One region of the Halomonas sp. LC1 genome, then DNA from elsewhere that is predicted to be linked to it. Evidence: predicted binding sites of a transcription regulator. Region 1 holds the regulator's gene; each other region holds the start of a gene.
The links. Region 1 encodes FliA, which starts transcription of late flagellar genes. Its sites were predicted from a motif close to CTAAAGTTNNNNNNNNNNCNGCCGATA; they were not measured.
Positions count from the first base shown of each region.

Region 2: the regulator FliA is predicted to act here: its motif matches at 8,769-8,795, upstream of QIT27_RS15615 (DUF4019 domain-containing protein).
Region 3: the regulator FliA is predicted to act here: its motif matches at 2,475-2,501, upstream of fliD (flagellar filament capping protein FliD).

Region 1 covers NZ_JASSPG010000008.1:48,071-58,373, reverse strand. The annotation lists gene QIT27_RS13685 (ribonucleoside-diphosphate reductase) at 1-409, opposite strand, end outside; gene QIT27_RS13680 (adenosylcobalamin-dependent ribonucleoside-diphosphate reductase) at 458-2,569, opposite strand; gene QIT27_RS13675 (hypothetical protein) at 2,775-3,353, shown strand; gene QIT27_RS13670 (sensor domain-containing diguanylate cyclase) at 3,350-5,362, opposite strand; gene QIT27_RS13665 (OmpA/MotB family protein) at 5,386-6,057, opposite strand; gene QIT27_RS13660 (motility protein A) at 6,062-6,877, opposite strand; gene QIT27_RS13655 (RNA polymerase sigma factor FliA) at 6,917-7,618, opposite strand; gene QIT27_RS13650 (flagellar protein FlhE) at 7,645-8,094, opposite strand; gene QIT27_RS13645 (hypothetical protein) at 8,141-8,740, opposite strand; gene flhF (flagellar biosynthesis GTPase FlhF) at 8,737-10,303, opposite strand, start outside.
Region 2 covers NZ_JASSPG010000009.1:174,460-184,762, forward strand. The annotation lists gene QIT27_RS15570 (S8 family serine peptidase) at 1-587, opposite strand, end outside; gene QIT27_RS15575 (alpha/beta hydrolase) at 770-1,699, opposite strand; gene QIT27_RS15580 (cytochrome P450) at 1,715-3,085, opposite strand; gene QIT27_RS15585 (glutaminase) at 3,301-4,221, shown strand; gene QIT27_RS15590 (bifunctional transcriptional activator/DNA repair enzyme AdaA) at 4,218-5,072, opposite strand; gene QIT27_RS15595 (LysE family translocator) at 5,238-5,831, shown strand; gene QIT27_RS15600 (AraC family transcriptional regulator) at 5,817-6,647, opposite strand; gene QIT27_RS15605 (DUF1206 domain-containing protein) at 6,834-7,643, shown strand; gene QIT27_RS15610 (YqaA family protein) at 7,656-8,258, shown strand; gene QIT27_RS15615 (DUF4019 domain-containing protein) at 8,313-8,723, opposite strand; gene QIT27_RS15620 (GNAT family N-acetyltransferase) at 8,842-9,303, opposite strand; gene QIT27_RS15625 (class I SAM-dependent DNA methyltransferase) at 9,394-10,149, shown strand; gene QIT27_RS15630 (YehS family protein) at 10,146-10,303, opposite strand, start outside.
Region 3 covers NZ_JASSPG010000005.1:47,432-57,734, forward strand. The annotation lists partial or broken gene QIT27_RS09230 (flagellin N-terminal helical domain-containing protein) at 1-671, opposite strand, end outside; gene fliD (flagellar filament capping protein FliD) at 985-2,385, opposite strand; gene fliD (flagellar filament capping protein FliD) at 2,596-3,945, opposite strand; gene QIT27_RS09245 (hypothetical protein) at 4,261-4,581, shown strand; gene QIT27_RS09250 (serine hydrolase domain-containing protein) at 4,932-5,927, shown strand; gene QIT27_RS09255 (YqhA family protein) at 5,984-6,553, opposite strand; gene QIT27_RS09260 (exopolysaccharide biosynthesis protein) at 6,612-7,205, opposite strand; gene QIT27_RS09265 (tellurite resistance TerB family protein) at 7,202-7,702, opposite strand; gene QIT27_RS09270 (nucleoid-associated protein) at 7,776-8,786, opposite strand; gene QIT27_RS09275 (ABC transporter permease) at 8,833-9,594, opposite strand; gene QIT27_RS09280 (ABC transporter ATP-binding protein) at 9,591-10,303, opposite strand, start outside.

The sequences.
Region 1 (10,303 bases):
AGCGCACCAGCCCTTTGTCCCAGGCCACCTTGCGCAGGTCCGCCACGGCCTGCGTGACATAGCCACCCCGCGCAGCCAGCGATAGGCTGCGCATGGTGGCGGTGATCCACTGGTGCTCGCTGGAGAGCTGGCCCGACGGGAAGAAGAACTCTACCGGGCGCTCGATCACGACGCGCTGCCCGCCGACCACACCCTCCACGGGCATGAACGACACCAGCAAATAGACCTTCTTGCGCCCTTCGGCCCCCACGTAGGAGATCTTCTCCGACACCGCCTCCAGCGTCCCCTCTGGGCGCGATGGAATACGGACCGTCAGCGGGTCCTCTTCGGCCAACACGGGCTCGGGGGCTGGCTGCTCCGGCTGCTTGATCCGGTAACCGACAATTTTCGACGTAATTTCGACCGCCATAACGTTCTCTCCAGGTCTTTCGACAGTTCATCAAGCCAGCGTTGGCGCTTACCACTTGCCGTAGGTGCCCTCTTTCAAGGCATCGAACAGATTGGCGGCGTTATGCTCCTCACCGTCGTAAAGCACTTTTTCGTCACCCGTTAGCTCCAGCGTCTCGCCACTCTCCAGCTCGAACACGTAAGTGGTGTTCTTCAGGTCATCCTCACGCACCAGCACGCCCTGGAAAGCTTCCGGGTTGAAGCGGAAGGTAGTGCAGCCTTTCAAACGGCTCTCATACGCCTGCAAATAGAGGTCTTGGAACTGCTCGAACGGGAACTCGGTCGGCACGTTGACCGTTTTGGAAATGGCAGAATCCACCCACTGCTGTGCCGCTGCTTGTACCGCCACATGCTGCTCTGGGGACACCGAATCAGCGGTAATGAAGTAGTCCGGCAGATCGCTTTCTACCGCATCGGCAGCGATGAAGTGGCGATAGGCGGCCAGCTCGAAGGAGACCACTTCCACCTGCTCCTTGGTCTTTTTGCCGGACTGAATGATGTTGCGGAAATAGCGATGAGAGAACGACGGCTCGATACCATTCGAGGCGTTGTTACCCATGGAGAGCGAGATTGTACCCGTGGGTGCAATCGAACTGTGGTGGGTAAAGCGTGCGCCGTGTTCAGCAAGCTGTGCCACCAGCTCCGGCTCCAGCTCGGCCACTTTGGCCATGTATTGACTGTAGCGGGCGTGAAGGATGCGGCCCGGCACCTTGTCGCCTACCTCGTAACCGTCGCTGGCCAGTTGTGGGCGCTCGCGCATCATCTTGGGCGTAATGGTGTGCTCCTCTTCAAGCACAGGCGCCATGCCCTTCTCTTTAGAAAGCACCAGGGCCTGCTTCCATCCCTCTAACGCCAGATGACGGCTCACCTCTTCGGTGAAGGCCAACGACGCTTGAGAACCGTAGGGAATTTTCAGCATCGTCAGCGTCGAGCCCAGACCCAAAAAGCCCATGCCGTGGCGACGCTTGGCTTCGATTTCACGCTGCTGCTGGGGAAGCGGCAAGCCAGCAATGTCCACCACGTTATCGAGCATGCGCGTAAAGATCGCCACGACGTTGCGATAGCGCTCCCAATCAAACCGCGGCTCGGCGCCGAACGGTTCGATCACGAACTTGGTTAGGTTGACCGAGCCCAGCAGGCAAGCTCCCTCTGGCGGTAGCGGCTGCTCGCCGCAAGGGTTGGTCGCGCGGATATCTTCGCAGAACCAGTTGTTGTTCATGCGATTGACCTGATCGATCAAGATGAAGCCCGGCTCGGCGTAGTCGTAGGTGGAGGCCATGATCGTGTCCCACAGCTCGCGGGCCTTGATCACCTCGACAATACGGCAGGCCACGCGCCCCTGATCATCCACCGTGTAGCCCTCTTCTACCACCGGACAGTCGCGGTAAATGATGTCGTCAGCGCTCACGTCCTCTTTTTCACCTGGGTGCAGCGGAAAGGCCAGCGGCCAGTCGGCGTTGTGCTTCACGGCTTCCATGAACTCGTCGGTGATCAGCAGGCTCAGATTGAACTGACGCAGCCGCCCGGCTTCGCGTTTGGCCTGAATGAACGCCCGCACGTCAGGGTGGCCCACATCGAAGGTACCCATCTGCGCACCGCGACGGCCCCCGGCAGATGCCACGGTGAAACACATCTTGTCGTAGATATCCATGAAGGCCAACGGGCCATTGGTGCCCGCGCCTGCGCCAAACACGAACGCGCCCTTATGGCGCAGAGTGGAAAAGTCGTAGCCGATCCCGGCCCCTGATTTCAGCGTCATTCCCGCATCGACCACGGAATCGAGAATATCGCGCATGGAATCCCGAATGGTGCGCGACACGGTGCAGTTGATCAGGCTGACGGCGGGCTTATAGGCTTCGGCGCCGGCATTGGAGAGAATGCGCCCGGCGGGAATGGCACCGTTCTCCAGCGCCCAGCGGAACTTGGGCAGCCACTCGTCAGCGCGATCTCCCTCGACGGCCGCCAGCGCCCGCGCTACGCGCTCGAACGTCGCCGAGACGTCCTGATCCACCGGCTGGCCATGGCGATCTTTCAATCGATATTTGGCATCCCAGATCTCTCTAGAGGGGGCCTGTAGAGGGACCTCACTGGATGTCTTCATCGCCTTGGCTGCGGTGTTCATGTCACGAAACTCCTTCACGAGGGATCAATAGCGGCTGAGAACAGCCCGATTATACGAGGCATCGCCAAGGAGTATAGACCCGACTTTCTACTATATGGGCCGTATTTTTTCATAAAACACACTAGATATAGAAAAATCAGCACCTTACCCTTTTGCTTATTCCCAACACGCTATAGGCTTAGGGATTTCGATGACGATACGACCTATGAACCTCACACGCGCCCTTAACGCTATCCCCTACGCCCTCTCCGCCCTACTTCTCGCCAGTCCAGCGCTGACGCAGGCAGAGACGTTCAATGTCAACGCCACCGAGCGTCACGAGCACTGGCAGTCGATGGCCCTCACCCTGGGCGACGAACGTCACTTCCGTGCCGTAGAAACCCACAGCTACTCCGACGCTACGCTCAGCGTGAACGCGACCCAAGGCGTCTGCGATCTGCCTTGGCTAGAGATGCGGGTCACGCTAGAACAGCAGCAAGGAGAGAGTCGCGCGGTAAACCTCGTGCCCACGCGGCTGCGCATCGATGATCAGCCAATTGTCGATACCATGGCTGAGTTCATCACCGAACGCGGTGATGACGGTTTCTACGCCCACTTCTATCTGGGCGATATGGTGCAGCTGATCGAGGAGATGCAAACGGGGGAACAGCTCTTTCTGGGCTTCGATCAAAACGAGCAGGAGCCGTGGTACATGACCTTTAGCTTGGCGGGGGCAGACGAAGCCTTGGCGCGGATGCAGGTGCTATGCGCTGGCGCGGCTGCCGAGGCACCCAGCGCGCCTTAGAGCACGCGCTCTTCGGCCAGCTCTACCCGGTTGCGCCCGCTGCGTTTGGCTCGATACATGGCCACGTCGGCGCGGGCCATGAGCGTTTTACAGCTATCGCCTGGCTGCCAAATCGCCACGCCAATGCTCACCGTGATGGGTTGCTCAAGACCGTTGACGTGCAGCGTCGCGACGAGGCTACGCAGCCGCTCCGCCAGGCCGACGGCAGCGTCCATGTCCGAGTGGGTCGCCAGTACCACGAACTCTTCGCCGCCCCAACGCCCCAGGTGGTCGCAGCCGCGCAGGGACGTCTCCACTAGGCGCGCCAGCGACACCAGCACGTCGTCGCCGACGCTGTGGCCATGGGTATCGTTGATCTGTTTGAAGTGATCCACGTCGAACAGCAGCAGCGCAAAGGCCGCGCCGTATCGCTTGGCCGCCACCAGCTCTGCATCGATGGCTTGTTCGATACGGTAGCGGTTCCACACCTGAGTGAGCGGATCGAAGTGCGCCAGCTGCTCCAAGCGCTGGTTCGCGGCGGCCAGCGCTTTACGCTCACGCTCTAAATGCATGTTCAGCGTGCTGATCTCATAGGCGGAGATGGCCAGAGTCAGATCTTCCCCCAAGTCCATGACGGCCAGTCGCTCGACGCGCTGCCACGCCTCGCTCTTGCCCACCACCTCTTCGCACCAGGCCGCCGACGGCGCGACCATCACCGACGGTAACGGTGCCGAGGTCGGCTGCATTGCCCAGTAGAGGGTTTCCACCTGCTCGGGCCGGAAGAACATCAGCCAGCCACGCTGGGCAGGGCTCATGGGTAGCGGTACGGCCAGAATGCCGCACTGTTCGGGCATGCACAGCGATGCGGTCAGCGGCTCGCTTGCAGCCCCTCGTGTGCACCAGGGGCCGCTATGCCGATGGGCTTTCTCCAGGCGTTTGACGAACTGGCAAATCACCGCCGCTTCGGGAGTATGACCACAGGCGTAAACACTGCCTTTCAACCACAGCGCCACACCGTGGGCGCGGAACAGCGAGCACCATGTCTCTGCCTGAGCCTCCAACAAGTCGGCGGGACTTTGCGGCTCGCTCCGGGCATTCGTGGATAGCACCAGGCTATCCTGCACGCGCTGCAAATAGCGGGCCTCTTGTCGCGCCCGAAGTAGCAACAGCCGCTGGGTCGCCATCTGCACCAGCGTGCGTACGGCATCGCGCACCGGGGGCGATACGGGATGCGGCGCTGCCGAGTGACAAAACAGCAGGCCCCATAGCCCATTATCGCCCTGCATGGCCAGGCTCAGCGAACCGCGAACGCCTAGCCGCTGCAAGTAGCGCTGGCGCTCCGGCGCAGGGGCTCGTAGAAAACAGTGGCGCAGATCGACGTTCTCACCATCTGGCGTACACGGCAGCGGCGGTTCGGCGGGGGCACACACGTCATAAATCAGGCGAACGGGATGCCGTTCGTAGGTTCGGCGTAGCGTGACGGGAAAGTCACTGGCCGGGAAGCGCTGCCCCAGCAGCGCAGGCAAAGGACCACCTTGCGCCTCGGCGACGATCAGCCCGTGCCAGTCGCTATCGAAATGGCACACCGACACACGGTCGTGGCCGGTCAACTGCTGCACGGCGCTCACCAGCACATCCAACAGCTCTTCTTGATGGGTCGCTTCGGCCAAACGCATCAAGCGCTCGTTGACAGTGCCTAGCAGTCGCCGTTTGCCCAACGGATTAAGAGGTTCGAGCTCGACGATCACATGGTGATGGGTGCGGTGAGCGTGGATCTGCAGCCGCGTGGTGGTATTCGGTGGCCGGAAGGCCAGGGGGCTCGCCAGCCGCTGCTGCCCTTGAAGCTCTTGGCGCAACCGCTGACTCAATCGTTTACCCAGGACGCTGGCAGGCGTCAGCGCCTGGTGCTCTTGATCCACCACCCCTAGCAGCTTGGTCAAATGACGGCTGACCGCTTGAATGTGCTTACTCTCAGCATCGAGCACCATGACGGCGCCAAACGATTGGAGTAGCGAGTGATGCTTCGACACGAAGATAGCCTCGAGATAGTGCTTTACCCCTCGACCTGCTGCCGTAGCAACAGTTCAACGCGCCGGTTGGCTGCTCGCCCTTCCGAGGTAGCGTTACTTTCCATGGGTTGGGTGTCGGCGTAACCGACCGCCCGCATACGTGAAATGGCAATGCCTTGCCGTTCTAATTGGCGCACGACCGCAATGGCACGCCCTACCGACAGTTCCCAGTTTGAAGGAAACCGCGACGTCGAGATAGGCACATTATCGGTGTGGCCTTCAACGGAGATTTGACCGTCGAAGGTCTCCAGTACGGAGGAGAGCCGTTCTAACACATCTTGCCCTTGAGGCGTTAGCACATCGTTCCCGCTGGGAAACAAAAGGCTGTCATCGATGCGCAGGGTCACCCCTTCTTGACCCTGGGAGACGCTCACACCGGGTATATCCAACCCTGCCATTTGAGGCTGCAAGCCATCATGACGGGGGTGGATACCGGTGGCAAGACTGGCCAGCGGCAGCGATGTCACGGCGCTGGCGGCACGCATGGCATCGCTATCGCCCCCTTCGCCACCGCCCGGCGGCGTCAGGGCCAGCAGCAGAACGAACAGCGTGATGAGCAGGGTGAGGACATCCAGATAGCTGGTCAACCAGCTTTCGTCGCTCTCCCCCGCCGCAGCGGGCAGCTCCAGGGCATGCCGTGAGTCGCGGTCGAGCATGGCATTACCCTTTGAGTGCGGAGCCTACGTCGGGACGCGGTTTGACGTTGGCGTCACGGATTTCATCATGGTAGTTCGCCACGAAAGAGTTGAGCGTCTCTTCGATGAACGATGGCAGGCGACGCTTGGTGATCAGAGAAATGCCTTCTAGCACCATGTTCATGGTGATCAAACGCTCTTCGGTGCGCCGCTCTAGTTTGACCGCAATGGGCTTGAACACGAGATTGGCCAACAAAATGCCGTAGAACGTGGTCAATAGCGCCACCGCCATACGCGGGCCGATGACCTGCAGATCACCCGCATCCATCACTTCGAGCATGTTGACCAACCCCACCAGCGTACCAATCATCCCGAAGGCGGGTGCGTAGGTCGCCATGGTGCGAAAAATCTGCGCTTCGGCGTGTTCGCGGGCTTTCAAGCGGGCGATACGCCAGCGCAACATGTCGAAAATCTCATCCTCTTTGGTGTTGGCGATCACCAGTTGGATGCCGGTGCGCAGAAACGGGTTACGGGTGTGCTCGAGCTCCCGCTCTACGGCACGCACATCGCCTTTGAACCATAGCCGCGACATGGCGACCAGTTCGTTGATATCGTCGCGCACGTACGTATTTTCACGGCGAAATACCAAGCCCACCAGGCGAACCACCCGCAATACTTCCTTCAACGGATAGCTGATGAAGGTCGCCGCCAGCGTACCGGTGATCACGATGGCCAAACCCGGCAAATTGATAAAACTTTCGGGCGACTCTGCGGTAAAGAACAGCACGCTCACCAGCAGCAACATGCTGGCAAAGATACCGATCAGCGTAGATGGGTTCATCAACGGCTCCTCGCCGGTTAGGGTTAGTGAGTTCCAGGGTTAATCGTGTTCGTGCAGGCGCGCCCGCAGGCGGCTCACCGCCTGGCTGTGCAACTGGGACACCCGCGACTCGGTGACGCCCAGCACGGCACCGACCTCTTTAAGATTCATCTCTTCTTGGTAGTAGAGCGCCATCAAGAGCTTTTCACGCTCGGGCAGTGCTTCGATAGCCTCGATCAGCGTTTGCCGCTGCTGCTCGTCGAGCAGCTGGTCGAACGGCCGGTGCTGGGCATCGTCCCCGGCGGGCTCGCCGCCATCGGCGACCAGCTCTTCGAACGGCAGCAGTTGGCCGCTATTAGTGTCGTTCAACAGCTGTTGGTATTCGCTCAGCGGCATCCCCAGCTCGCGGGCAATTTCGCCCTCTTCAGGAGGACGCCCCAACCGCTGCTCTAGACGACGCACTGCGTCATCCACCGCCCGCGCCGAACGGCGCACGCTGCGCGGCAGCCAATCGCGGGTGCGCAGCTCATCCATCATGGCACCGCGAATCCGCTGGCTGGCAAACGTTGCAAACGTTGCGCCCTGGGCAGCGTCGAAGCGTCCCAGCGCTTCCAACAGCCCGACCATGCCCGCCTGGATCAGATCATCTAGCTCAATACTCGCGGGCAACCTTACCTGCAGCGTTAAGGCCTGACGTCGCACCAGTGGCATGTATTGGGTTAACAGCTCACTCTGTTTGATCCTGCCTTGTGCTGTATACATCCTCGTGCCTCGCGGCTAAACGACCTTTACTGATAGTTCACTATCACCTGTAAACCCTGCACGCGTACCGGCCGCTGGCCGGGGGACAGGGCAAATCGGAAGTGCAGCGGCGCATTCGCCAGCGCACCTTCCAGCGCGGTGGTGCTGCCACGCATGCCCGACAGTGCTACACAGCGCTCTGGGTGACACAGCCACGCGTTGATAGGCTGGCTGGGAGGCGCCTCGAACCGCCACTGAACACGGGACAGGGTCGCCGCCCCCAACGGGATGCCTGCCGGTGGCGCAATCGCCTGACTGTTGCTGGTGCGGTCATTCATAGCCACCAGTACGCCCGGTACGTCGCGACTCCAGCTGCCGGGGGTCGCCGCCTGTACGTCAAGCGACAGCAGGGCAGCACTCAGCATTGCGGCGAGCGCTAACCGCCCAATGCACGACTGTACAACGTTTTTCCACACCGGTAAGGCCATCGGTCTCATACGTTGGTCCCCATGCTGCATCATTTTCACCTCGGCGGACAGCCGTTCAGCGCGCCAGCAGTAGCAGCTCGATGTCCAAGTAGTGCGCGGCGGCATCACGCAAATTCTCCAGCAGCCCTTGGCGCGGTAGGTGCGGCTCGTGGAGCGCTAGCAGACGTCGCGGGCCGCCGTGCTCCCGCACTTGGCGAAGCACCCGATACATACTGGCGAAGGCATCGGCATCGCTGCTGACCCATAGCGCCCAGCGGGCATGCGCCTTCGCCAGCGTGGCCAGCGACGGCGTGTCGGCCATGACCACCTGAATCTTCCAATCCTGGGGGTCGCCTGCCCATTGGCGGCCCAACGCAGACCACTGCCCCAAGCGGCCGCGCACTTTATCCACCTGCGCGGCCCCCGTGTTCGGGAGCCCTACCACGACCAGCGGTTTTTGAGGGCGCGGTGGCGTCACCGTCGCGGGCTCGGCGGCCGAGGCGACCGTGGGTGCCAAGGCGTCCTGGGTATGCACCGCGGCCTCTTCGGCAGTGACGGGCGCGGCAGGAGCCGCTGTTGCGTCCTGGGCATCTTGCGGTTCGTCCTCTGCGGCCCGCTGCTGGCGCTGCAGATCGGCCCATTTACGCAGGCCCGCCGCTTGATCTTGACCGCTCATACCAAGCCCTCACGACTGACGCTACCTAGCTGACGAATGGCATCACGGGCCATCAATACATGCACCAAGGCGTCCAGCAGCGCGGTGTCGCGGCGTTTTCGCTGGGTACCTAGCAGACGCAGCAGATCGGCCCGTAAGGCTTGGGCCGCTTCGTCATCGGCCAGGTCCAAATGGCCCGCCACTGTGGCGGCACCGCTGGCCATGAGTAGCCGCAGCTCACTGCTCACTTCGCCACCATCCGCTTCTTTCAACTGCTGCCAAGCCCGCTTGGTGAGCGCCGACAACCCGTCACTCTGTAACTGGGTGACCAGCAGCGATAGCACATCGCTTCCCAGTCGGGCAGGCGTCAGCCAGTAGCGGCGCACCACGCGCTTGCTGCTCTCTGGATCGCGAACCTCGCCGACCCAGGCCAGCACGGCGTTGCCAGCGGCATCTGTCGCCTCCACGTAGGCGGTCAGCAGCTGCATGCCTTGCCCGCGAAACCGAATGTTCACGGCGTGAGTGAGCGTACTCTCTTGAAACAGCGTGCGCAGGGTGTAGCGCTCGCCCTGACAGTGTACGCGTTGACTCGCGGACACGGCGCTGACCCAGGTCAAGTGTTGGTCGGCGAGCCATGCCAGCGTGTCTGGCTCCGGTAGAGCGGGCAGCAAGTGGACGGCAATGTCTGTCGGGCAGTGCGCCAAGCGTGGCTGCCATCCCGCCGGTTGGCGGTGCTGTAAACGCGTTAGCGCCAGCCAAGCGCCTTGTTCGTTCAGCGCCACGTCCGGCATCGACCAGTCGCAGCCACGCTCGTTGCGTCTTGGCGACCACACGATGCCCATCGCGTCATGGGTGGCCTGCGCGCCGGTCAGCAGCGCCTCCAGGCGCTGGTCCTGCACTACGCTGGGCAACGCCGCGATGTCCCAGGCGGCCTCTAACCGATGAAAATCGACGACCCGCTGACGCAACCGCGTCAGGACCGACGACAGCCTGCGTCCTTGGCCCAGCACGTCCCGGGACCAGCGCGGCAAGCTCACCGGCGCGGACCGGTTCGCCGAAACGTTGGAAGCACGGGTAGATAGCGCTTGATCGATCAACCCAGAGGGCGTTGCCACGGCCATGTCCTCGGGCACCTGCTGGCCGTATGAGCCAAACAGCACGCGCATACCGTGGCGCATCACGATATCCAGCACGGGTGCCAGCCGCCCGGCTTCGTCTTGCTTGGTGATGATGCAGTCGTCGAGTTCGGCTCCAGCGGCACGTGCCGCCTGACGATAGCGCAACACCACTTCTTCGAGGGTCTCCGGCTGACTGGCGGCATTGAGCAGCAGCACCAGCCTGACGGTCGACTGCCCGCCCTGTAAATGCGCAATTTGCTCGATGACCCGCTGATCCCGCTGGCTCATGCCGACGGTGTCGATGATCACCCACTGCTTGCCTTGCAGCCGCCCTACCAGCTCGTCGATGGGCTGCTCGACGTCGAGGGCATACATGGGCGTATCCAGCAGCCGGGCGTAGATACGCAGCTGCTCGTGGGCACCGATCCGGAAACTGTCGGTGGTCACCAGGGCCACGGGCCGGGTA
Region 2 (10,303 bases), on a different contig from region 1:
CCAGCACTTACTACGTAAATTGCACCCTTACCGCCGTTGGCATCCACCACGCGTTGATACGACGTCGCCGAGGTCACCCCATTGAACGTGAGCCGAGGGTCGCTGGCTTCCAAACGGCGGGAGAAGCTGGCGTTGATAACCCGTGCCCCGCGGTTAGCGGCTTCACCAATGGCGTAATCCAGAGCGTTATTTAACGTCGCCCCCTGACTATCTTCTATTTTCAGAAGATCCAGGCGGGCGTTGCCCAAAGTACCGCCCGTGATGGTAGAAGTGACAGCATTGCCGTGCCACTCATCCACGCCGCTAACGTCGGCGGAGCCGGTGTACACATCCAAGCGGTCAATCACCCGCTCGCTATTGGTGATAGTTGCGACATCAAACGCGCTATCCGCCACCGCCACTCTCACCAACCCCGGCTCAAGCGGTGTGGGGGTTTGGCTGGCCCCGACACCCGGGGAAGCGCCGCTAGGGGTATGCACGCCCTGGCTGCTATCTCCCCCGCCGCCGCCACTGGAACCACATCCTGATATTGTCAGAGTGCCCAGCGCGATCCCTACCGCTAGGAAGAGAGGGCGCCGTTCAAACATCGCGGCAGCCCTGCATATCGGTATGGCGTTGCATAGAGTGACTCGCTTGCACTAATGGCGTTGGAAAACTGATGTAGAAATTCAGTTAGAAAGCTCAGTTAAAAAACCCAGTTAAAAAACTAGGAAAGGCAACGGCATTAAATACTGAGGAAAGCCCCCTAGCAAGTCGTATAAAGCTCATGTCATAGGCCGTGGGTCTCTGCCCAGAGGGCGATACGCTGAGCAGCGGTGGTATTCACCACGATATCCAGATGCGACACGCCAGCAATGAATGCAAACTCTGACTGAGGCGCATGAGGGTGAATGGTAGGTTCGAACTGCTTGGCGTAAAACGCCTCGTCTCTATCCCCCACCAGCACCAGAATGGGCGCGCGGATATTGGCTAGGTCCGCTTTGTAATTGGCGGTACCAAAGCTCTCCATCATGCGGTAGGTGTAGCGCAGCGTTTCCGACCCGGTGCGGTAGGCTAGCGGTAGGTTGAACTGCAGCACCGGCCAGTGATTGAAGCGAGTAACGCGCAGCTGATTCAGCAGCGCCAGCGGTACGATGCGCCATAGGTTCGGCTTGGCCCAGCCCGCTTTTTTACGCACCGTGGCGGCGTTATAAGCTAAAAACGGCGCCAACAGCACCACACCCGCTAAGTTGCCCGCCTGCTTGCCCGCCGCAAAGCGCAGCGCCAACCCGCCGCCGGAAGAGTGCCCGCCAATCACCACACGTTCATGGGGCGCGTGTTCATGCTTCGCGTGCTCGATCAGATCGGCCAAGTCGTCCTCTAACTGGCCGATGTAATCTACGTCACCCCGCCGCATAGGATTTGGCCCGTGGCCGCGTAAATCGGGGGTAAGGACATCGAAGCCAGCCGATGTCGCTAGGTACTCTGCCATGGGAGCCAAATAGTGGCTGCTGGCCGAGGAGCCGTGCAGCAGCACCAACAATGAAGGCGGCGCGGCCTGCTCGTTGGCAGAGGCGCGGCGGGCGGAATAGTACCGATAATTCAACGTACCGCCATCTCGTGCCGTATAGCATCGCAGCGGCGGAATATCGGCCTCCGCCGGCAGAATATTCACCAGCACATCGAAACGTAAACCGGTCGTAGGCTGAGCGTGTGGCATCGCGTGGTCTCCTTCTTACGCCGTGGCATCACTTTCAACGGAATGACGCTCCAGCCGAAAGCGCACATGGAACGGGCTAAGTAACCCCGGCATCGGCGCTTCGCCGGACAGCTTGTCGGGGGGATGCAGCGCCCAGCGCGCACGCCGAAGAAGCGCAGCGAGCAATCGGCTAGTGACGAGCAGCACGATGTGCCTGCCAGGGCACACCCCCGGCCCGGCGCTGAACGGCACCAAGGGCCAACGCCCTGCACCGTCCGGGCGCAACCACATCTCTGGCAGGAACCGATGGGCAGCGTGCAGGTAGCGCTCGTCGCGATGAAAATAGGGCGTGTGAATCAACAGCGACGTGTTGGCCGGCATTTCTCCCTGCTTCCACTGAGTCGCCTGGGTGGTCTGCCTTAAAATCAGTGGCGTGGTGGGCCATAACCGCAGCGCCTCTAGCACGCTCGCCTTGAGCCGATCCATGGAAGGCGGCGAAGCATCATTTACCTCGTCGAGCGCGCTGGCCGCATACTCAGGATGCGCGCACAAGAGCGCCAGCGCTCGAAACGTCGCCATACCGGCGGGATCAAACGCAAACAGCCACTGCGACACTTGCTGCAGCGGCGCCGGGGCGCTATCCGCCTCTTGGTTCGTATGATGAGCGAGCATTGCCATCAGACTATGTGGCTCGGCCTGCTGGTAGTAAAACGCCAAGTGTTGCTCGAACCGCTGCTGCAAGCGCTTGCGCTTAGGGCGCATAAAGCCCCAGTTGGCGGCCTTGCGCAGCCGTGCTAATTCGCGGGTGACCGTCTGGTCATCCCGTGCGCTATCGCCCAGCACCACACGCCGCACGATACGCTCCCAAGCGTGTTGAAAGGTCGGCCAATCCAGCTCATCGAACCGTGTTTGAGTGCGAGCCACGAGCGCCTCGGCTTCTTCTTCGACCACCTGGGCGAACGCATCGGCAAACAGGTGATGCGGGCAGTCGCTCTGCAACACTCGCTCGTTTAAGTGGCGACGCGTTTGGCGTGCTTCACCGTGGGACACAAGCGACATCTTGGGCTCGAAATGACCGAGCGCGCTGCGCTTAAGCGCTTCATCCGTCGCGAACGGTTCCGGCGTGTGCGCCAACACATGGTTGGCATCGGCGGGGTCGAGGATCACCGCCATCCTCTTTGTAGGCACGTTCAGCATGAGCGGGCCACGGCCATACTTTTTACTGAGCGCTTGAAGCTGCCGAATGCCTTTGGCATCCAGCCCGAAGCGCTCCACCACCCCGACGACGTTCGGGCGGCGGCGAATGACCCCTTTTGCCACGTTGGGGGCCATGACTTGGCTGATAATGGCAATGGTCTCCCTGAGCGTTGCGGTCGGCAACGCCTCAGGGGTGGATGTCCTATCCATTCCTGCTCCTTGAATGATACGGCTATCGTGACAGTCTAGAGTCCACCCCAGCAGACGCAAGGAAATCACCGAGACCTTTTGCAACAAACACTTAAATCAAGCTAGGCGTTAACTTAGTTAGCGTTATGGGCCATGCCATCAAGGCAATGCCAGCAGACAGCTTGGGTATTTTCCGCTAGGGTAGCGGCTCCCGCCACCAACCGATTACGCCCGATATGCAAGAGATACTGAACGAGATAGTCGCCGAGCTTGCGCAAGAGACCGAGCGCGGCAACGTGGCCGACTACATTCCGCAGCTAGCCCACGTAGACCCCAGCCAGTTCGCCATTAGCTTGGCCACGGTCGAGGGCGAGCGCTTTTCAGCGGGCTGCGCGACCACGCCCTTCTCGATTCAGAGTATTTCCAAGGTATTTACTTTGACCATTGCGCTAGGCAAATGGGGCGATGGGCTGTGGTCGAAAGTAGGTCGCGAGCCTTCCGGCGACCCGTTCAACTCCATCGTTCAGCTAGAGCACGAGAGCGGCAAACCGCGTAACCCGTTCATCAATGCCGGGGCCATTGCGGTGGTGGATGCCATTATGATGGGCCACGAACCCAAAGAGACCCTGGCGGAAATTTTGAGCTTCGTGCGCTACATCGCCGACGACAATAGCATCTGCTTTGATCACCAGGTCGCCGCCTCGGAAATGGAGCACAAACACCGCAATGCATCGCTGGCCCACTTCATGAAAGCTTTCGGGCGGCTGCGCCACGATGTCGATAAAGTGCTCGGCACCTACTTTCACCAGTGCGCCATCGCCATGAGCAGCGACCAGCTCGCACACGCCGGGCTGTTTCTGGCTTCCGATGGTGTCAACCGTCCTAGCAACCTACGGGTGGTGTCACCCCAGCGGGCGCGGCGGATCAACTCGCTGATGATGATGTGCGGCCACTACGATGCCTCGGGGGAGTTCGCCTTTCGCGTGGGCTTGCCGGGCAAAAGCGGCGTAGGCGGCGGCATTTTAGCCATCGCGCCGGGGCGCGGTTCGTTGGCGGTGTGGTCGCCAGGGCTGGACCGTTATGGCAACAGCCTGCTGGGCACCCGGGCGCTGGAGATGTTCGTGCAGCGCACCGGCTGGTCCGTTTTTGGGCACTAGCTACGAGCGCTCTCTTGAGATTCAAGGTGCTGGGCGGCTTCCCAGGCCTGCACTTGGCGTTTCACCTCAAGCCCCCAGCGGTAGCCGCCGAGCGCACCGCTTTGTTGAATCACCCGGTGGCAAGGAATCCACAGCGCCACCGGGTTAGCCCCCACTGCATTCCCCACCGCCCGCGACGATTTGGGAGCCCCCAGCCACTGAGCGATATGGGAGTAGCTGGCAAGCTGCCCGTCGGGAATCATCAGCAGCGCTCGCCACACGTTCAGCTGAAAATTGGTGCCACGCACATGCAACGAGAGCGCCCCAGGCGCAGCGTTGTTCCTTGGCTCGAACAGTGCTTCAACCGCATAACGGGTGGCATCTGGCTGGTGGCGTAGCGTGCTGCGCGGCCACTCGGCGGCTATCAGGGCGAGAATATCCGCCTCGGGTGTAGCGGCCAGAAAGCCCATCCGGCAAATGCCTCTGGGGGTGGCAGCCACCAACACCTCGCCAAACGGCGTGGGGTGAATACCATAAGCAATCTCCACACCCTCCCCTTGGCGCTTGAACTCCCCAGGGGTCACCGCTTCCAGCGTGACAAAATGGTCATAAAGCCGCGAGCCGCCGCTCAACCCCAGCGCCTGGGCGGTATCGGTGAGGCTCTGGGCAGAGGCGATCAGCTGCTTCCCCCGCGCCAGCGTCAGTGCCTGCAAAAAGCGCTTGGGGCTGACGCCCGCATAACGGCAAAACAGCCGCTGAAAATGGAACGCGCTCAAATGCACCTGCGCCGCGATCGTGTCCAAACTGGGCTGCTGGGCTGCATTCGCCACCATAAAGGCCATGGCTTTTTCGATGCGGGCGTAGTCGTTCATTGCTTCCATCTCACGGGCAGTGTTGCGGAATACTCATCGTTAACAAGCTTAACCAGCTAACCCGCCAAACCCCACCCGAATCTTGCGCACGTCACACATCAATTTTGTGCAATACGCCGAGGGTGCCCTGCTCCCACACTGCCACCTCCCTTCAGGAGGATTATCATGAGCACATCCCTACTGCTACCCATGTCGGCCTTTGCCTTGGCGGCGTCTATTTCCCCAGGGCCGGTGAATATCGTTTGTCTGAGCAGCGGCACCCACTATCCCGTGCACAAAGGGCTCACGTTTGTTACAGGGGCAACCTTAGGCTTTATCGTACTGTTTCTCGGCATTGGCGCGGGTCTCTACTCGCTGCTCCATGTGATGCCATGGCTAGAAGAGGCGCTACGATGGGTCGGAATCGTGTTCTTACTCTATCTCAGCGTTCGCCTGATACAACACGATGGCCGCCTGGGGGAATACAACCCACATAAAGCCCCTGGCTTTTTCACAGGGGCTGCGATGCAGTGGCTAAACCCAAAAGCGTGGCTGGCCTCGGCGGCGGGCATTGGCGCGTACACCAACGGCAACGATCCTTATCTCATCGGTCTGTTTGCGGCTCTTTATCTGCCTATTTGCTGGTTCTCGCTGGCAAGCTGGGTCTACGCAGGAGCGTTCCTCAAGCGCTATATGCACCACCCCATTGTGCTACTGACGATCAACCGCTGTTTGGCAATAGGCTTGGCAGGCAGTGCGATATATCTACTTTTTGAATAACGGTGTGCGATATTGATTCGGCGTGGCCGCGACCAGCCGTTTGAAGGTGCGCTGAAAATGAGGCTGATCGTTAAACCCCGCCGTTAGCGCCGCCTCGACAATCGGCTGGCCCTGCCTTAACGCCGCCTGCCCTAATTGAATACGCTGATTAATCAAATAGGCATGGGGCGTTAAGCCGTAATGCTGCTTGAACGCTCGAATCAAGTGCCCTGCGCTGTACCCCGTTTGCTGGGATAACGCCTCCAGCGAAATAGCGTGGGCACAATGTGTGCGCAAATACTCGGCCACTCGGGCCAGCAGCTCAGGCGTCGGCGATGGTGCCAGGGGTGGCTCCTTCGCCAGCTCGGTCATCAACGTGGTCAGATACGCGGTGAGCACCTGCCGCTTCTGATCGATCGCGACACGTTCATCCAACAAACAGTCGGCCATTTCACAAAACGGGTGGTAGAGACTCGGCTGGCGGATGACCGCCGTCGCGATGTCTTGCCAGTGTGGGGAGGGCAACAAGCCAAGCCGATAACGCAGCGCGCTCATCCAGCGGGTATCCACGTAGAGCATTCGATACGCCCAAGGTTGGTTGGCCACGGGATTACAGGCATGCACCCAGTGTGGGTTCATCATGACCACGTCACCGGCGCTGATCGGATGCGATGCATCGCGATACATAAAGGTACTGACACCGGCGGTCACCGCCCCCACGGACCAGTGCGCATGACTGTGCGGGGCGTAGCACACCTGTCGCGCATCCTTTATCTCGCGCAGCTCGACATGGGGCATACGCGCATCGCGCCAGAAAATAGGCCGTGCATCCTTCATCGAATTATCGAGTTCCCTAGTCGGCTCAAGATAGTAGGCGCAAGACAAGCGCCATCGCCTTTGGCGCTGGTGGGAGTGAACATACCCTGCGAGCGGCCGCATAGTCTACGCTGGACAATACCCCGTCACACGCACAGTATGGGCCGCCGGAAGGATCGGCAGCGCCATTCACGTCAGGAGGACACCATGGCCAATCATACCCCGACACATCGGGACGCGGTGAAACTGTTCGCCCGCATGGGCTACGCTTCGCGGGGCGTGGTTTATTTACTGGTGGGCGGGCTGGCCGCGCTGGCCGCGCTAGGCCAAGGGGGCCAAACCGAAGGCAGTCGCGGCGCCCTTGAAAGCGTATTGACCGCCCCCTTCGGCAAAATAATGCTCGGCATCATTGCCCTTGGATTAGTGGGCTATGCCGTGTGGCGCACCTTACAAGCACTTCAAGACACCGACCACCATGGCAATGGCCCCAAAGGCCTCGCGATTCGCGGCGGGTTGCTGGTCAGTGCCGTCACTCACACGCTTCTGGCATATTTTGCAGCCAAGTTGATCGTTCGTTTGGGCGCGTCCGGCGGCTCTGGCAGCGGCTCTCAGGATGCCGTTAGCTGGCTGATGCAGCAGCCGCTGGGGCGCTGGTTGGTCGCGGCCGTGGGGGCTGCTCTGATTGGGGCGGGGGTTGCCCATGCCATCAAAGGCTGGAAGGCCAAATTCGATCGCCACTTCTCCATGCCCGCCCATGTACAGCGCTGGGCTTACCCCGTCTGTCGTTTTGGATTGGCGGTGCGTGGCTTGGTCTTTGCGATCGTGGGCAGCCTGTTTATCATAGCGGCTTATCAGTTCAACCCTAGCCAAGCAGGCGGCACGGCGGAAGCATTGAGCACGCTGAGACACCAAGCCTTCGGCCAGTGGCTGCTTGCGTTCGTCGCCATTGGATTATTCGCATTTGGTGTGTACAGCCTACTCACCGCCTTCTACCGCCGCATCAACCCTTCCCTATAGCGACGTCGATCCATGGCCTTCACCTCCACGCGAACCAAACAGTGGTTCGAGCGTATCAACGGCTCGAAAAACATGCTGTGGCTACTCGCCACGCTCTCCTTTCTGGAAACCATCATCCTACCGATTCCCATCGAGCTGGTGCTGATCCCGCTCATGGCGGTGAACCGGCAGCGCATTTGGGCGATTGCCACCGCCACCACGCTGGGCTGTTTGGCGGCCTCCATCGTGGGCTATGGCGTGGGCATGGTGCTGTATCAGTCGGTGGGCACCTGGTTCATCGACTTCATGGGAATGGAGCAAAGCTATCAGGCGTTTCAAAGCTTCTTCGACCAGTACGGCTTCGCCGCCATTTTAGCGATTGGCATTTTGCCCATTCCGTTTCAGGTGGCGATGATCACCGCTGGGCTTTCCGGCTACCCGATCGTGCTGTTCGCCTTGGCCGCCCTGATTGCCCGCGGGCTGCGCTACTATGGCCTAGCGTGGCTCGTGCACCGCTTTGGTCACCGAGTGGAAAGCATGTGGAGACACCACGCGCTGACAACCAGCTTGGTACTGGGTAGCGTGGTGCTGCTGGTAGTGCTGGGGATGCAGGCGCTGGCGGGATTGATCGTGTAGAAAAAACACAATAGCCGCCAGCGTTGGCGGCTATTGATGGGCGCTCAAAGCACGTTACTGCACGTAATACCCACTCACCCGCCACGTGCCCTCTTCCAGATGTGGCGTAACGACTTCAACCACGCGCTGGTTGTTCGTGAACTGGGTTTGAAAAGCGAACTCTTTGTAGTCGTTGCGGGGGGCACCCGGCATCGAGGTGTACTGCGACATGCGGATGCGCCGCCGAGACTCCACGCTGCCTAGCTCGCTACGCGCCAGCGTTACTACCCGTTGCAGCATGGTAGGCGACAGCGGGGTTTTCAGCAGCGGCGACGACTTCTCCCACGCCTGTTCGTACTCACCTTGATCGATCGCTTCCAACCACGCCAGCGCGGCCGCTTCCGCCGCCTCGACGCTGGACGCCTGCGCATGAGTAGTCAACGCCAGCAGCAGAGCGGAGAGAAAAAGAGCAAGGGGTTTTGGCATAGCAGCCTCTTATGGCAATCCAACAATTCGTGCGACTTAAGTAGTTATCGGAGCATCGCACCATTTCTTTAATCACATTACCCCTAAAGCGATAACCAAACTGTGAAAGAGTGCAAAATCACTCACTCAGCCGCCGCGTCATAAAACAGCTATTCGGATCTAGTTGATAACTACCAAACGGCTCGCAGTACTCGAACCCAAACTTGGCGTATAACCGCCGGGCTGGCTCAAAAAAGGCCATCGACCCCGTTTCCAAGCTCAGCGTGTGATACCCCCGGGAGCGCGCTTGCTCCAATAAATGCGCCAAAAGTTGAGCGGCGACGCCCTGCTGGCGGGAGGCTGGCGCGGTGCGCATGGATTTCAGCTCCGCTTGGCCGTTGCCCAGCGCCTTCAGCGCCGCACACCCTAACAGCACGCCGTCCCGGCGAGCGCAGTAGAAGGTAATCTCTGGCGCTTTGAGCGCCGTCACATCAAGGGCATGAATACTTTCAGGTGGCGATGTGGAGTGCATATCGGCCATATGCTCTTCAAGCAGCGTTATTACGTCTTGCTCTTCCAATGTCTCAACGCATATTTGCATACGTGGCTCCCCTGCCTTCGCTTCTCAAACCCCAATCGCTCGTTTACTATGCGCCACCCAATGTATTTCAGCCCTCACCATTAGGCCACTATGTCCGTCAACGCACTCTACACCGACCTTTCTGGCTACTACGATTTGATGTGCGTCGACATCGACTACCAGGCCCAGAGCAACGCCATTCGCCGCCTGCACCAAATTTTTGGCAACGAAGGCAAACGCCATCTGGATGTCGCCTGCGGCACCGGCCCCCACGTACGTCATTTTCTGGATGCTGGCTTCACCAGCAGCGGCTTGGACATCAACCAGCCGATGCTGGATATCGCCGCCCAACGCTGCCCAGAGGCAAGCTTCTCACTACAAGACATGAGCCGCTTCGAGGTCGACGAACCGCTGGATCTCATCACCTGCTTTCTTTACTCCATCCACTACAACGATGGCCTCGAGAAGCTCGGCGACTGCATCGCCAGCGCTCACCGCGCCTTGAACGAGGGCGGCGTGTTCTGCTTCAACGTGGTGGATAAACAGCGGATAGATAACGAGCTGTTCGTAAAGCACACGGCCCAGCAGGCGGAGGAGTCTTTCACTTTCCGCTCGGGATGGCACTACAGCGGCCAAGGGGAGCGGCAGTCGCTGCGACTGAGCATCGAAAAGACCACGGCGGAGACAACGCAGGTGTGGCACGACGAGCACCCCATGGTGGCCGTCAGTTTTAGCGAACTCATCGCCCTGTTGGAGCCTACCTTCGAGGTGCACGTGTTCGAGCACGATTACCAGACCATCACGCCCTGGGATAACGTCTCGGGCAATGCGATCTTCGTGTGTGTGAAACGCGAGCGCCTCGCTTAACCGTTATCGTTGGGCCGAAGCTGCCGCTGTACGCCCATCAAGAAATTACGCAGCATTTGGTCTTTGCACTCTCGGTAATTCTTATGGCTCGGCTTGCGGAAAAACGCACTGAGTTCGTGAGGGCTGAGCGGCAAGCCCACTTGCTCGAACACTT
Region 3 (10,303 bases), on a different contig from region 1:
ACTTCGGTATTATCAGTGACCATGGAATAGGTGCCAGCATTTAAGGCAACGTTACCGCCATCCGCTACAATTTCGTCCAAGTCGTCTTTGGTGGCAGCAACGTTTTGTACTTCACCTTTATCATTGACGTTGAAGCCAGCAAGCTCCAGAGTATCACGGTTAATTTGCTCAAGGTTGATTTCAATGGCTTCGCCATCATTAGCACCAACCTGAATTTTCAGTGTCCGCTGAGTGCTGTCGACTGCACCCACGTTTTCACCCAATACTTTAGTACCGTTAAAGTCAGTTTCTTTAGAGATACGATCAATCTCTGTCAGGCGTTGATTGATTTCAGCTTGGATGGAGTCCAGGTCTGAATCAGAGTTAGTGCCGTTTTGTGCCTGCACTGACAGTTCGCGAATACGCTGCAAGTTGTCGTTAATTTGGTTCAAGCCGCCTTCAGCAGTTTGCGCGATAGAAATACCATCATTAGCGTTACGCTGAGACTGAGCCAAACCGGTGATTTGAGCAGTCATTCGGTTGGCGATAGCCTGACCGGCCGCATCATCCTTGGCGCTGTTGATACGTAAACCAGAGCTCAAACGCTCCATAGAAGTTTGCAGAGCAGACTGAGACTTGGACAGATTCTGCTGGCCAATCATGGAGGTGATGTTGGTATTGATCACTGACATGGTGATTCTCCTTGCGTGTGAACTGGCCGTCAGGCCCGCTTTTCGGCTACTTGTTGCGCCGTTATATTGATTAACGGCCTGATGAGGAGAACCTTTAGGGGTGAGTAGTAAAAAATTATGTAATGTTTGGTAAATGGGGTGATGACTTTTGGCAACTAGCTGACATCGGTCGCGAGCCAAAGCTGCCTCCCACAGTAGTCACCACCTTCACCACCTACCTTGGCTGCTTTTACACTGGCTCTTGCCACCCTCACCCTGGCTCAGAAGTGAAAAAGCCCCCTTGAAATGGGGGCTAGCGGGCAGTTTGTAGCGGCTACCTCTTACGGCCTAGCTGAGCATCTAGCGCATCAAACTGTTGGGTGAGGTAGCTACTCATGCTGTTCATCTGCGCAATCATACTGTCCAACTGGCCGAACTGGGCGCGGTAGCGGCTGATGGTGCGCTCAATAGTCATTTCCATGCGCCCAAAACGCTCGTCTAGGCTTTTCACCCGGTTTTCAGCACCGCTAATGGCCAGCTTCACTACCCCATTGTTGCCAAGCATTTGCTCTACGGTGGTGCTTAATCGACCCGCCATCCCCGCGTCATCCGTTTCCCCTGCAAAAAAGTCGCTTAACGCCTGGGGGTTGTTGGCTACTAGGCCACTTAGCTTATCATCATCGACTTCCAGCGTACCATCACGCTGTAGGGTAATGCCTAACTGGCTTAGCGTGGAAAGTTCGCCGCCTTCTATACCGCCCGTTAGCACGCTGCGCAGGCGGCCTTCAATGGTACGTACGGTGTTATCGCCTACCAGCTCACCAGCGGTTTCGGCATCGCCGCTGAAGCTGGTGAGTTTGCCAATGGTGCCTTTTAAATCGTTGAACGCTTTTACGAAGCCATTAATGGCTTCGCGCTGCTTTAGCGTGTCGCGCTCTACGTTGATGGTGCTGGTCGCTGTTTCACCATCGGCAATGCTGAGCTCGGCTAGATTCAGCGTTACCCCTTGAATGGCACCTTCTATTTGGTTGTTGGCACTGCTAATGGAAATGCCGTTAACCGTGAGCGCTGCATCCTCACCTGCCCGCTTAGTAGCAGCATCTTCGGCAAAAGGCCCTGCCACCGTGACTTCAGGGGATTGGCTGGTATCTACAAAGCTAAAGCTGGCAATAGAGGCATCCGCTCCGGTATTTTTTGAGCTGAGTGCCAGTCGGTAGCCTTGGCCGTCATTAATAATAGTGGCGTTGACGCCTGCGTCTTTATTGGCATTAATCGCATCGCGTATCGCGGAGAGGCTGCTGCCAGGGGCGATATCAATATCCACAGAGTCCGCACCACCAAAATCCAGCCGTAGCGCCGTTGCGCCTTGAAGGTCTAGCGCGGTGTCCCGGTCAGTCACACGGGTTGAGGCCAGCGTGCCAGAAGTGGCTAACTGCGATACCTCTACCCGGTAGCTACCGGGCAATGCACTGGCAGAGGTAGTGGCGTTAATGGCATCGCCACGTACGTTCGCGGAAAGGCTTTGGTAGAGCTTCGGGTCGTTGAGTTTCGCTACAGTATCTTGAAAGCTGTTTAGCGATGTTTGCAGCTGGCCGTAGGCAGAAATCTTATCCTGCTGTTGCTCTTTTTGGCGGGTAATCGGCGCGAGTTTGCCCCGCTCCGCTTCTTGAAGCTGGTCTAATAAGCCGGTGAGATCCAGGCCAGAGCCGACGCCTAGGGAGGTTATTGTCGCCATGCAGATGTTCCTCGGTGCAAAAGGCTAAACCCACAGTCATTCATACATTGCGCCAGCGGTGGCGTTTCGACTGAGTTTAATAGCAATTTTATCGACGAAAAAACGATTAACTTTAGGCCTTTTTTATCACTTAACCATGAATACCCCATTACCCCAACAAAAACGCCTGCTTAGCGCAGGCGTTTTGTATGACTCGACAGCAAGCTACATTTAATCACGGCCTAACTGAGCATCCAGCGCATCAAACTGCTGTGTGAGGTAGCTGCTGGTTTGATTCATTTGAGAAATCATCGTATCCAACTGGCCAAACTGAGTACGGTAGCGAGAGATGGTCTGCTCGATGGATTGCTCCATGCGTGTGTAACGCTCACCCAGCGACTCAATGCGATTCTCAGCACCAGAAATCGCGCCGGATACCGTGCCATTAGTGCCTAGCAACTGCTCGATGGTTTGGTTGATTTGACCTGCCATACCTTCGTTATCGGCAGCGCCGGCAAAAAAGGCGGAGAGCGCATCCTGATTATTGGCAATGGCATCGTCTAGCTTGCCGCTATCCATTTCCAAGGTACCGTCGCGCTGCAGCGAAATACCGATATCCGTCAGCATCGAGAACTGGCCTTCGATACCTCCACCCAGCACACTGCGTAAACGCGACTCCACCGTGCGTACCGCACTGTCGCCCAACAGCTCCCCAGCAGCGCCCGTTTCAGCATTAAAGCTGGTGAGTTCGCCAATGGTGCCTTTTAGATCGTTGTAGGCATCGACAAAGCCAGTAATCGCTTCGCGTACTGCGCGGGTATCTTGCTCGACTTTAACTGTGCTATCGCCTTCCGCCTGAAGGTTAAGCGTGACGCCCTGAATCGCACCTTCTACCTGATTAGAAGGGCTGGTGATGGCCACACCGTTGACATTAAGCACCGCATCTTGGCCTGCTTGCGTAAACTCTGATTCCAACTGCCCGCCAAATGCCGCCCCTAGCGTTATGCCTGAAATAGACGCGTCTTCACCGGTTTGCGTGGAATTGAGCGCTAGTCGGTAGTTTTCACCGTCAAAAATAATAGAGGCAGAGACACCACTATCTTCTTTCGCGTTAATGGCATCGCGTACTTCTTCAAGCGTACTATTCGCAGCAATGTCTACCTCAACGTCAGCTTGATCAGCGCCTGCAAAGTTGAGGGTCAGTGTGGTCGCTTCTGTGGCCAGAGCAGTAGTTAAGTCCGTTACGCCTGCTGTTGCCAGGGTGCCAGATGTTGCAAGCTGTGTAACGGATACGTTATAGCTACCGGGCTGCGATTCGCCATTGGCCGTGGCAGTGAATGCTTCACCGCTAACGTTGGTCGAGAGACTCTCATACAGTGTACTGTCGTTGAGAGCATCCGCTGCGTCCTGAAAGGCAGAAAGGGCCGTTTGCAGCTGGCCGTAGGAAGAAATTTTGGTTTGCTGGGTTTCCAGTTGCCGTTCGATAGGGGCCAGCTTGCCACGCTCAGCGTCTTGCAGCTGATCGAGCAAGCCGTTGAGATCAAGACCTGAACCAATACCCAATGATGAAATGGAAGCCATACATTACCGTCCTTTTTTGAAAAAGCCGCCTGTCGTGCTGACGCCCCTTATCAATACTGTTCAATTACGTTAATTCACTCATGGTATTTATCGGCCCACTGCTACTTAACTTTAGGGAAAAAAACCACTCGGTACGAGATTTATCCTACTGTGCGGATCAGCTTTACCATACGCATGGCGGAGTATGGGCCAGCTGTGTGGCGTTTCCATGACATCTACCTCAATCGCCTCTTTAGACCTTGGTCTAACACCCAGCCCTGCTTTACAATGCACCGCAGCAACTCCATTTCGCTGCGATTGCAGGAGCCACACCCCATGCCCGCTGAAGCGCTACCCTCTGCGTCGACTGCCTCTTTTCACATTCAGCGTAGCTTACGCCACTGCCTTTCTAGCATGGCAGAGCTGCTGTATGAGAGCGGCCACGTGCTCGAAACGATCACGCTGCCGCAGCGTGGGTTGTCACGCCAGGAGCTAGACGCTCTGCGCCATCAGCACCCTCGTTGGGCGCTTTGTCAGAAGACGTTGGAAGAGAGCGATGCCGCCATGCTTAACGACTACGGTCGCTTCGTTTTGACGCCACTCGGTCGAGAATTGATGTTCGATATGTTTGGGCAAGGCGCCGCTGACTGCGCCTAACCGATGTACAGAAGCACAAGACTAGTAAAGAAAACGCCCGCTGGAAGGAAGCGGGCGTTTCAGAGCACTCAAATAGCACTAAGTCGTTGAGAATACGACCTAACGCAGACCGAGCAGTGAAAGAATAAACAGGACGACAACGATCAGGCCGATGATATAGATAATGTTACGCATAACGGCACTCCTTGCTTTAGCGTTTCATGGAAATCAAAGGGTTGCTTCCCTTCAATAGGCGCTTTTAGCGTAGCAGGCTTTTTAACGATTTGCGTAATCGCCATGATTGCCTCTTTGAGGGAACCTTGCTTCATCACGGTTTTCAGAACCTTACTTTTCCTTTCTTAGGTGCTGCCATGAAAACCATTGCTCTTGCGCTGACATGCGTGCTGAGTGCTGTGACAACCACCCACGTGGTCGCCCAAATGCCCTCTCCCAATTCACTGCAAGCACTCGATCAGCAAGCTCGGGCACTCGATCGCCTACACACCGTGGTGGTCGCTCATGACGGCAACATCATTCATGAACATCACCAAGGGGGCCCAGGCGTTGCAGCACCTGCCAACGTCAAATCGCTGTCTAAAACGGTGTTAGCCGCCATCACCGGGGCGGCGATCAAGGCGGGCGTCATTGAGTCCGTTGACCAGCCGCTGGTGGCGCTACTAGATAGTGTCCCCAGCGCTGCTGCCCCACAAGTGAACGACATCACCGTTGCGCATTTACTGGCGCAACAAGCAGGGTTAGAGCGTACATCGGGCAGCAACTATGGCGCTTGGGTAGCCAGCGCCCATTGGGTAAACGATGCACTCACTCGCCCGTTCGTCGACCGCCCAGGTGGGCGTATGCTCTACTCCACCGGCACCAGCCATTTGCTGTCAGCAGCGCTAACTCAGGCCAGCGGTGAAAGCACCCTCGCGCTTGCCCAGCACTTGTTAGGCAAACCGCTCGGCATTGCGATTTCCCCATGGCCGCAGGACCCTCAAGGGATCTACTTTGGCGGTAACGATATGCAGCTTTCCCCTCGCGCGCTCATTGCGATTGGGGAGCTGTACCGCAACGACGGCATGGCCAATGGCCAGCGCGTGCTGCCTGAAGGCTGGGTAGAAGATTCATGGACGCCCAGAGGCCAATCACCCTGGACAGGCGATGGCTACGGCTTTGGCTGGTTTATCACGACGCTCGCGGGTGAACACGTCGCTTACGGAAGAGGATACGGCGGGCAGGCGCTATATGTGATTCCCGAGCGGGAGATGACGGTGGTAATTACCTCAGACCCAACCCCGCCATCGCCCGGTGGCCAGTTCCAGCAGCAGCTCAACGCACTGGTGACTGGCTTATTGGAAGAGGATTAACGACGTACGCCACTGCTCCTGTCAATCACTACTTGTTAATAACTATTTGTTAATGACTACTCTCCTTTATGCGCCAAACTCATCAAGTAGAGCGCGGCGGCCAGCGCCAGAACGGAGAGTGCCAGGTAGATCGCATCCAAGGGTGTCGCGAATCGAATATCCACAACGGCTCGGAAAAACTCGATAATCACGGCCAGAATCACCACACGGGCGATTTTGTCTTTCAACTGATCCAGCGAGGCAACGTTGAAGGGGTGTGCGGGGTAACGCACTTCAGCTTGGTCGATGCGCGAAACGAACAGCCGATACACGCCTAGCCCAAAAATCAGCAGCACAATGGCGATCAGATAGATATCCACCGCAATAATGATATCGGGCACCAAGGTGTCGTGAATGTTGCGGGTATCATCCACCAAGTAGTAGTGCAGCACATCGCCCACCACTTTGAAGATATCCAGCGTGCCCACGATAAACAGCATCAGCGAGCCTAATAAGCTCGGCACTACCGCTAGCATGACCAAAAAACGGGAATTCCACAGCGCCGCCTCGACACGTCGCTCCCATACGGACTGTTGGTGAGGCGGTTTGGGCGGCGGCGGTGAATGGGGAGAGGGTGAGTGGCTCATCGTAGGCACATAGCTCCTTCTTGCTTTTAGACCAATCGCGAGAGTGCCTAGTAAAGCATTAGACGAGGTTCATCACTACTACCGTGAAGGTCACGCCGGTCAGCAAGAACCCTAGCGCTAGCATGAGGCCATCTCTAGCCACCAGCCCCAATCCAAACAGCGTGAGCGCAAGCCCAGCACCGTTAGCACTGAATGGAATGAACTCCATGGGCGGCATGGCCAAGGCGACCAGCAGACAAATGAAGGCGGTGACACGGATGCCGATGTAGCCGGTCATCCAAGCCAAGCGCACACCCAACAAGCTATCTACCCACTTAGCGGGCTTTTTCATGTAGCGTAGCGCTTTATCGAACTTATGCCGGGAGAGGGAGCGGTTCAGCAACCAGCCAGGCAGCCAGAACGTTTCTCGGCCAATCAAGAGCTGCACTGTCGTCAGTAGCACCAGAGCAGCCATCAGCGTTGGCATACCGGGAATATCGCCAATAATCGGCGCCAGCGTAATCAAGCCTGCCAACAGCAGCAGCGGCCCAAACGAGCGCCGCCCCACCGCATGCACCACGTCGTCCACGCTGACCTGCTCTTTTTCCCGCTCCATCTGCTCCATGGTGTGGATCAGCTCGGTTAAGTTCGTCGCATCCTGCGTGTTACTCATGGGCGTTTCGGCGCTCCTTTGCCGTGGGTATCGTGATGGAAAGAGGGTTCTTCCGGTGACTGGTTAAGCTTGCTGCGAATAAAGTCGCTATGGCTGACATGCAGCAGATCAGCCAGCCGACGAATCCGATGCTCTTCAAGAGGGTCGAGCGAGCCGTCGGCCCAGGCCAGCTGCCACATTAAATTGACCAGCTCCAAGCGCTGCTCGTAGCCGTAGTGCTGTTTGATCAGGCTGACGAACTGATAGTGATCCACCGCGTCATCGACCTCCGCCTCTGCCAGCGCCATTAAATCGCTGACATCCTGCTCGTTGAGCCGATAGCGCGCCATCAGCATGTGCTTCAGCGCCGCGCGCTCTTCATCACTGTTGTCGTAATCGGCGCGCATCACTTCACACAGCAGCGCTGCCGACGCTAGCTCTAGGGTGAGCGTTTGGTTATCACGCTGTTCAGGCGCGGAAAGCACCTGTTGGAAGAAAGAGTGAATGGCATCCAGCACGGCGGTCTCCTCATCTCAGTGGCTAACCTAGGACTACACGACACCTTAAGAGTGCCGCCCTAGGCCTCACCGTTTACTCTTTCCGCTTGGCAAGCTGCTCTTTGAGCTGTTTGGGCACTTGCTTGATGATCAACCGATCCTGGGTTTCGTCATACTCAATGCTGGAACCCAGCAGGTGTGAATCAAAGCTGATCGAGACGCCTCCAGAGCGCCCGGTGAAGCGGCGAAACTGGCTGATAGTACGTTTGTCCGGCGGAATTTCCGGCGAGAGGCCGTAGTCGGCGTTGCGAATATGGTCATAAAACGCCTTGGGCTGCTTCTCATCCACGAGCCCAGAGAGCTCTTCCAACGTCATCGGTTCGCCACGGCGCAGCTGCTCGTTGGCGTAATCAACCAGAGTATCGGTTTTTTCCCGGCTGGCGTCGTCGTCCAGGTCCTCTTTTTCGACGTAGTCGCTAAAGGCTTTCAGCAGCGTGCGGGTTTCGGCGGGGGCATCAATGCCCTCCTCCATGCCCAGCAGCGCCGCTACGCCATCGGCGAGCTTTTTACCGCCACGGTCTTTTAGAAACGAGACGTACTGGGTACTTTCCCCACCGCTCTGCCACTGGGTCAGGTTGATGCGGGCCGCCAGGGTGAGTTGGCTCGTGTTCAGTTGGGCGGCAGGCACCGCTTGGTGCGCGTCGTTAAAGCCGATACCTTCCCGCTGGTGAATGAGGGCCATCAGCAGCGTTTCCGTATCGCCCTGTTGTAGATGAGCGATGACCAAGTAACCGCCAACGGAGAGCTGCCCCTGCAGCGTTTGGGCCAGTCGCTCGGCAATGGCATTCGCCAGTTGGGCAAAGGTTTGCTCGTCGGCTTGATACGCCGTGAGCCACGCCACCAGCGGCCCGGCCTGCTCGCCCTGCTCGGCAAAGCGCCCCCAGCCCTTCGCTTTGGTGTTGTAGGTATCGTTTAGCGCATTCACTAGGCTTGCCATCACCGCGTCATCGCCGGCAGCGGCCTCGGCAGGCGGGGCCGTCACACTTAAGCGTTCGCCATCGAGAGATGGCTCAAGGCGGTAAACAGTACTTTGCAGTAGCGGCATAAACAGGCATTACCTTTATAAAAACGTCGAAGAGGTCACTTCAGCATCAGGGCTTTAAGCGGTAACCGGTGCGGAAAATCCAGGCAATGGTGGCAAGGCTTGCCGCCAAAAACAGCAAAATCATCGCCACGCTAGCTCCTAAGCTGACATCGCTAATGCCGTAGAAGCTCCAGCGGAAACCGCTAACGAGATACACCACCGGATTCGCCAAGGTCACGCTCTGCCAAAACGGAGGCAGCATATCGATGGAGTAGAAGCTGCCGCCCAAGAACGTGAGTGGGGTAATCACCAGCAGCGGTACCAGCTGCAGCTTGTCGAAGCCATCCGCCCAGATGCCGATGATAAAGCCCAACAGGCTGAAGGTGACGGCAGTCAGTACCAAAAACGTCAGCATCCAGAACGGGTGGGCGATCTCAAGCGGCACAAAGAAGCTGGACGTACCGAGAATGATCAGCCCCAGCAGTATCGATTTCGAGGCCGCCGCCCCTACGTAACCCACGACAATCTCTAAATAGGAGATCGGCGCTGACAAAATCTCATAGATGCTGCCGGAGAACTTGGGAAAAAAGATGCCAAACGAGGCGTTCGAGACGCTCTGGGTCAGCAGCATCAGCATAATCAAACCAGGGACGATAAACGCACCGTAGCTCACCCCGCCAATTTCGGTAATCCGCGAGCCAATCGCCGCGCCAAACACCACAAAGTAGAGCGAGGTAGAGATCACCGGTGAGACAACGCTCTGTAGCAGCGTGCGGCGAGTGCGGGCCATCTCCGCCATATAAATCGCACGAACGGGATAGAGGTTCATGAGCGCTCCTTCACCAGGTCCACGAAGATATCTTCCAGCGAGCTCTGCCGGGTGTGTAGATCTTTAAAGCTGATGCCCGCCTGCTCTAGCTGCGTTAACAGGGTAGAGATCCCTCGCCCCTCCTCTTCCTGACGGCCATCGTAGGTGTACACAAGCTCATAGCCGTCGGCGGTCAAGCTGAGTTCTTCCTGCGCCAGCGCAGGCGGCAACTCCGTTAACGGGCTGTGTAGCTGCAGAGTGAGCTGCTTGCTGCCCAGCTTTTTCATTAGCGCGGCTTTCTCTTCCACCAGCACGATCTCGCCGCGATTGATGACGCCTATGCGGTCGGCCATCTCTTCGGCTTCTTCAATGTAGTGGGTGGTGAGAATGATCGTCACCCCATCGTCCCGAAGCCCGCGTACCACGTTCCACATATCCCGCCGCAGCTCAACATCCACCCCGGCGGTCGGCTCATCCAAAAACAGAATGCGTGGCTCGTGGGAGAGCGCCTTGGCAATCAGCACCCGCCGCTTCATACCGCCGGAGAGGGTCATCAGGCGGTTGTGGCGTTTATCCCACAGCGAGAGTGACTTGAGCACTTTCTCGATATGGGCGGGGTTGGGGGATTTACCAAACAGGCCACGGCTGAAGCTCACCGTGTTCCAGACCGTTTCGAACGCTTCATTGGTGAGCTCTTGCGGCACAAGACCAATCCGCTCGCGGGCTTGGC